2 regions of the Serratia odorifera genome follow, and region 2 is predicted to be linked to the other one. Evidence: predicted binding sites of a transcription regulator. Region 2 holds the regulator's gene; the other holds the start of a gene.

Region 1 (3,421 bases), on a different contig from region 2:
GCCCGCCGGTGGCTGGCCAACGGTGGTGTTTCTGCATGATTACGGCAAATCCGCCAGCATCAGCGCCGAAGATCGCCTGCTGTTCAGCTCCCTTGGCGCCGCCTACATTGAGCTGAACGGTACGCAAATGCTGTCGGAAAACAGTTTCCGCTGGTCCAATTACAGCGATGAAAGCACCCAAAGCGCTATTCAGCGCGCGCTGGCACCGCTGATCCGCCAACTGAATCTCAACCCGCAACAGGTATATTTGTCAGGTCGCGGCCAGGGTGCGTTGCACGCCGCCAACCTGCTGGCGAAATATCCGCAGTTTTATGCCGGCGCGCTGCTGATCGCGCCGCACGGCGAAATCACCCCAGCCAGACAGACGCTGGCTGAAAACAAGCGTATCGTACTGGCTTACTACGATCGTCAGAATTTTAGCGAACGGGCGCTGGCGCTGCGTTTCGCCGAACTGTTCAATACCGGCAATCAGGTGCAGCTACAGCGTTTTAATCAGGCGGAAAGCGCCAACGTCGGTTGGCAGGGGCGTTTTGCGCGGCCAATGGAATGGATGCTGGGAAAGGCACCGGACGCACATCCGGGCGGATAAAAAACGGGTCCAGCAAGCTGGACCCGGCTTTCTGCCAACGGAATCAATGCCCGTCGACAAACACGATCTTCAGAATAAACAGCAGCGCCACCACCACTACGCAAGGGCTAATCTCACGCCAGCGGCCAGTGCCCAGCTTCATCACGCAATAGGCGATAAACCCCAGCGCAATGCCTTCGGTAATCGAGAAACTGAACGGCATCATCACCGCTGTGACGAACGCCGGTACCGCCTCGGTAAGGTCGTCCCATTTAACCCGCGCCAGGCTTGAGGTCATCAGCACGCCTACGTAAATCAGCGCACCGGCGGCAGCATAGGCCGGTACCATGCCAGCCAGCGGCGACAGGAAGATCACCAGCAGGAACAGCAGGCCGGTAACCACCGCGGTCAGACCGGTACGGCCACCCACCGATACGCCGGACGAACTTTCAATATAGGCGGTCACCGACGAAGTGCCGATAAATGCTCCGCCCACCGAGCTGATGCTGTCGACGTACAGCGCCTGCTTCATGCGCGGGAATTTGCCTTTTTCATCGGTCAGTCCGGCCTTGTCGGTGACGCCAATCAGCGTACCGGAGGAGTCGAACAGGTTAACCAGCATGAACGAGAAGATAATCCCCGCCAGCCCGACGTTCAGCGCGCCAGCCAGATCCACCTGACCGACCACCGACGTGACGCTTGGCGGCATCGAAAATACCCCACCGTACTTCACGTCGCCCAGAGCCCAGCCAATCAGCGTGGTGACCACGATCGACACCAGCACCGCCGCGTGGATGTTGCGCGAAGCCAGAATGGCAATGATAAAGAAGCCCAGCGCCCCCAGCAGCACGCTGTGCGAGGTCAGGTTACCGACCGTGACCAGCGTGTCCGGGTTCGCCACCACGATACCGGCATTTTTCAGCCCCATCATGGCGATAAACAGGCCGATACCGCTGGTGATGCCGATACGCAGGCTCAGCGGAATGTTGGCGATCATCCAGTAACGGATGCGGAAAATGGTCAGCAACAGCAAACCTACCGCCCCCCAGAAAATCGCTCCCATGCCGACCTGCCATGAAATCCCCATCGCGCCAACCACCACAAAGGCGAAGAAGGCGTTAAGGCCCATCGCCGGAGCCAGCGCCACCGGCAGGTTGGCCAGCAACCCCATCAGAATGCTGCCAAAGGCGGCAATCAGGCAGGTGGTAACGAACACCGCCTGGGTATCCATACCCGCAGCGCCGAGAATCTGCGGGTTAACAAATACGATGTACACCATGGTCAAAAAGGTGGTAAAGCCGGCAATCGTTTCCGTACGTACCGTCGTGCCATGCTGCTTGAGTTTAAACACGCGCCCAAGCAAGCCTTGCTCAGCGTCAAGGCCAGTGACTTGTTTGGTCATTATCAGAATTCCGAAGAAGGGAATGGACAGTCCGCCGGCTATCCTATAACAAAATTTCCGGCTTTTGACGTCGATCACAGGTTTTTTTCGCCTTTTCGGCGGTTTTGCTCGGTAATCCGATGGATTTATTGCGAATTGGCCGAAACGGGCCATCTTGCTATCGCTTTCCTGACGCAGCCGGTTAAAGTGGAAGCACTGTAGCAACCGCGAGGGCAAGGTTTCGATGACCCAGATAGACTGTATTCTGTTTGATTGCGACGGCACGCTGGTGGACAGCGAAGTGCTGTGCAGCATGGCTTATGTACATATGTTTGCCCAGCATGGCATCACGCTGTCGCTGGAAGAGGTATTCAAAAAATACAAGGGCATAAAACTGTACGAGATTATTGATCAGGTGAATGCTGAGCAGGGCACCAGCCTGGCCAAAGAACTGCTGGAACCGCAATACCGCCAGGAAGTTGCGCGCCTGTTCGACAGCCAACTGCAACCTATTGCCGGCGCACGCGAGCTGTTGGCGCAGGTCAGCGTGCCGTTTTGCACCGTTTCCAACGGGCCGGTAAGCAAAATGCAGCATTCACTCGGCCTGACCGGCATGTTGTCCTATTTTGATGACCGGCTGTATAGCGGCTACGATATTCAGCGTTGGAAGCCGGACCCGGCGATCGTCTACCACGCCGCGGCGCAGATGCAGGTACCGGTCGAACGCTGCATTCTGGTGGATGATTCCGCCGCCGGCGCACAAGCCGGGATCGCCGCCGGCATTCCGGTGTTTTACTTCTGCGCCGATCCGCACAATAAGCCGATCGATCACCCGCTGGTCACCCCTTTCGACGATCTCGCCCAGTTGCCGTCGCTGTGGCAGCAGCGCGGCTGGCAGTTAACTGGCCGGTAACGGCGGTTTGCGCCCCGCACGCGCCAACGCTTTGGTCTGCGGACTGAAGCGTTTATTCAAGCCACTGGCCAGCAGGTCGAGCGCCAGACAGAACACAAAGTACACCAGCGCCACAAACAGGAACACTTCCATCGGATACGCCATGCTGCGGTTATTCACCTGGGTGGCCAAAAAGGTCAGTTCGCCGACGCCGACAATGTAGGCCAGCGAGGTGTCCTTGATCAGAGAAATCCATTGGTTGATGAACGAGGGCACCATCATGCGCAACGCCTGCGGCAGCACGATCAGCGCCAGCGTTTGCCAACGCGTCAACCCCAGCGACAGTCCGGCCTGCCACTGCCCGGGGCCAATGGCGACGATGCCGGCCTTCACCGCATGAGCCAGATAGGCAGCGGCGATCAGCGCCAGCGCGCACACTACGGTGGTGATTTCCGGGATCTCTACGCCAAACACGATCGGCAGCAGGAAATAGGTCCAGAAAATCAGCATGATCACCGGTATGGCGCGGAAAAAGCCTAATACCGCAGCCAGCAGCGCGGCAAGCGCACCGCGTGACATC
Region 2 (3,421 bases):
TCGGAGAGTGGCCCCCAGAGTAATTGAGCAAAGGCAAAACCGGCCAGGAAGATACTGAGGCTGGCGCTGATGGCGCCGGCAGAAATCTGCAATTCTTGCTGCATGGCGCCAAAGGCGGGCAGGTACATATCGGTGGCCAGGTAGCCGAGCATGCTCAGCCCGGCGAGGTAAAACATAAATCCAAAGTTTCGCATGGTATTTCTCGTTGATGCTGTTGTGCAGGTTTTTTTTAGCGTCGCAAGTGTATCTGGCTGGATCTCTGCTTGTGAAACGGTAATATTTGCAAGCTGTTGTTAAAAAAATTGAAGGCAAAGCGATGTGGTCTGAATATTCCCTTGATGTGGTCGACGCCGTGGCGCGTACCGGCAGTTTCAGCGCGGCAGCGCAGGAACTGCATCGCGTGCCGTCAGCGGTGAGTTATACCGTACGTCAGTTGGAGCAGTGGCTGGCGGTGCCGCTGTTTGAACGGCGCCATCGCGACGTGGAGCTGACGCCTGCCGGCGCATTGTTTGTTCAGGAATCGCGCGCTGTCATCAAAAAAATGCTCGACACCCGTCGTCAGTGTCAGCAGGTGGCCAACGGCTGGCGCGGCCAGTTGAAGATCGCCGTCGATATCATCGTCAAACCACAGCGTAGCCGGCAACTGGTGCTGGATTTCTACCGTCATTTCCCGGACGTCGAGTTGCGGGTACAGCCGGAAGTGTTCAACGGCGTGTGGGATGCGCTGGTGGACGGGCGTGCCGATATGGCAATTGGCGCAACGCGCGCGGTGCCGACCGGTGGCGGCTTTGCCTTTCGCGACATGGGTTTTATGAACTGGCTGTGCGTGGTCAGCGCCAGCCATCCGCTGGCGGTTTTGCCCGGCCCGCTGGATGACGATCGGCTGCGGCCATTTCCCTCCCTGGTGCTGGAGGACACCTCACGCACCTTGCCCAAGCGCGTCACCTGGTCTTTGGATAACCAACGGCGGTTGCTGGTACCGGACTGGGTATCGGCGGTGGACTGTTTGCGTGATGGCTTGTGCGTCGGCATGGTGCCGGCACATCGCGTATTGCCGTTGATTGAGCAGGGGGAACTGGTGGCGTTGCAACTGCCTGAACCGTTCCCGCCCAGCGCCTGTTGCCTGACCTGGCAGCAGAACGCGCAGTCGCCGGCGATGGCGTGGTTGCTGGATTATCTCGGCGACAGTGAAACGCTGAATCAGGAATGGTTGAGCGAGGTGATATTGCCGGAGTAGCGCAATCGCGCCCCCCGGCCGGTGCTTTAGCGGCGGTAATCGACGAACGGGCCGTCGGCGACCGAGCGGCGTTCGATCAATTTGGGGTGGACTTCAATGACCTGCGATTCTTCGCGTTTGCTGATGATGCGATCCAGCAGCATGGTAAATGCCATTTCACCAAGACGCTCTTTTGGCTGATGGATAGTGGTCAGCGCCGGGGTGAAGTAACGCGCGTTGCGTACATTGTCATAACCGATCACTGAAATATCCTGCGGCACGCGCAACCCGAGCTCGTCGGCAGCGCAGATTGCGCCCATGGCCATAATGTCGCCGCCGCAGAACACGGCGGTCGGGCGCTGTTTTTGCGACAGGATCTGGTGCATGGCCTTATAACCGGACTCCGGCTCGAAGTCGCCCTGGACAATCCACTGGTCACGGATGTCGATATTGGCTTCCTGCAATGCCTTGAGGAAACCCTGATGACGGCCGCCGCCGGTGTTGCGCGACAGTTGCCCGGGAATGGCGCCGATGTCGCGGTGGCCACGTTCAATCAGATAACGGCCTGCCAGATAGCCACCTTCGAAGGCGTTGTCGATGATGGTGTCGGTGAAGTCACCGCGCGCGGCGCCCCAGTCCATCACCACCATCGGGATGTTGCGATAATCTTCCAGCATGCCGAGCAGTTGGTCAGGATATTCGGAGCACATCACCAGCAGGCCGTCGACGCGTTTTTGCGCCAGCATCGCCAGATAGGCGCGCTGTTTGTCCAGATTGTTATGCGAGTTGCACAGAATCAGCGTGTAGCCCTTGCTGTAACAGCTGTTTTCCACCGCTTCAATCACTTCAGCGAAATAGGGCGCTTCGCTGGAGGTTGCCAGCAGGCCAATGGATTTGGTGTGATTGACCTTCAAACTGCGAGCAACGGCGCTTGGGGAATAATGCAGCTCTTTAATGGCAGCCCAAACGGCCGCCTTGGTCTCTTCGGCGACGAAACGGGTCTTATTGATGACGTGCGAAACGGTGGTGGTGGAAACGCCCGCGCGTTTGGCCACATCTTTAATCGTTGCCATGTAAAGAATGACTCCTAAACCCACATGTATTTAGCATGTAAGCATGTTGTTAATCGTTTGCCTACGCAGATCCTTCTCCAGAGTCACGAAAACTTGGTTTTTAGTGTGGAAGTCGTCAGCCACTTGACCTGGAGGGACTCAATTGCCGGTGCGCAGCAGTGAACTGCGAATTTTGTCGCATATTGAGCAAAAGTGGAAGTGCTAATCAACATTATAAGCGTGGAATGATAACAAGATTTTATTGGGGAACTGTGGGAAAATGATTTGACGCACCAATACTGTGGATTTTATGCTTGGCGCAGATTATCTGATAAGGAGTTTTTGATGGATACCGATTTAAAAATGTCTTTGTTCACCACCCTGGGTGCATTGGCGATGATTATTGCCTTCAGCTTCACTGCCGCATTGAACTGAATCCTGACTTAATCAATAAAGGCGCAGCTCAATATGAACTGCGCCTTTTTATTTATTGCCGCGTATTGGCCAATTACGCCAGGTTTTCCGCTACGAACGCCCAGTTCACCAGCGCCCAGAAGTTTTCCAGATAGTTCGGCCGCGCATTGCGGTAGTCGATATAATAAGCGTGCTCCCACACGTCTACCGTCAGCAGCGGCTTGTCCTCGCCGGTCAGCGGGGTGGCTGCATTCGAGGTATTAACGATAGCCAGCGAACCGTCGCTTTTCTTTACCAGCCAGGTCCAGCCAGCGCCAAAATTGCCTACCGCTGATTGTGTGAACGCCTGCTTGAACTTATCGAAGCTACCGAAGGCCCGATTGATTGCTTCTGCCAGTTTACCGCTTGGCTCACCGCCGCCCTGTGGCGACAGGCAATGCCAGTAAAAGGTGTGGTTCCACACCTGCGCGGCGTTGTTGAAGATGCCGCCGCTGGCGGTTTTAACGATCTCTTCCAATGATTTTTCTTGAAACTCGCTGCCGTCGATCAGCGCATTCAGGTTAACCACATAAGCGTTGTGATGTTTACCATAGTGGTATTCCAGCGTTTCTGCCGAGATATGCGGTTCAAGCGCATCTTTGGCATACGGTAGAGCAGGTAGTGTAAACGACATTGCTTTCTCCTTCTTTTATATGGCGCCAATCTGGCGTTCCCATCCGGGGACTTTGGCGAACGAATC

The links. Region 2 encodes PurR, which represses purine synthesis genes. Its sites were predicted from a motif close to CANGCAAACGTTTGCNTG; they were not measured.
Region 1: ACCC84_RS15855 (NCS2 family permease) is a predicted target of PurR. The motif match lies at 2,124-2,141, and genes of this name have one in related genera.

The regions. Positions count from the first base shown of each region.
Region 1 covers NZ_JBGMUT010000006.1:39,935-43,355, reverse strand. Annotated here, with positions in the region: gene ACCC84_RS15860 (alpha/beta hydrolase) at 1-589, shown strand, start outside; gene ACCC84_RS15855 (NCS2 family permease) at 633-1,970, opposite strand; gene yieH (6-phosphogluconate phosphatase) at 2,194-2,862, shown strand; gene ACCC84_RS15845 (amino acid ABC transporter permease) at 2,848-3,421, opposite strand, start outside.
Region 2 covers NZ_JBGMUT010000001.1:836,691-840,111, forward strand. Annotated here, with positions in the region: gene punC (purine nucleoside transporter PunC) at 1-194, opposite strand, end outside; gene punR (DNA-binding transcriptional activator PunR) at 317-1,237, shown strand; gene purR (HTH-type transcriptional repressor PurR) at 1,264-2,289, opposite strand; gene cydH (cytochrome bd-I oxidase subunit CydH) at 2,614-2,703, shown strand; gene sodB (superoxide dismutase [Fe]) at 2,777-3,355, opposite strand.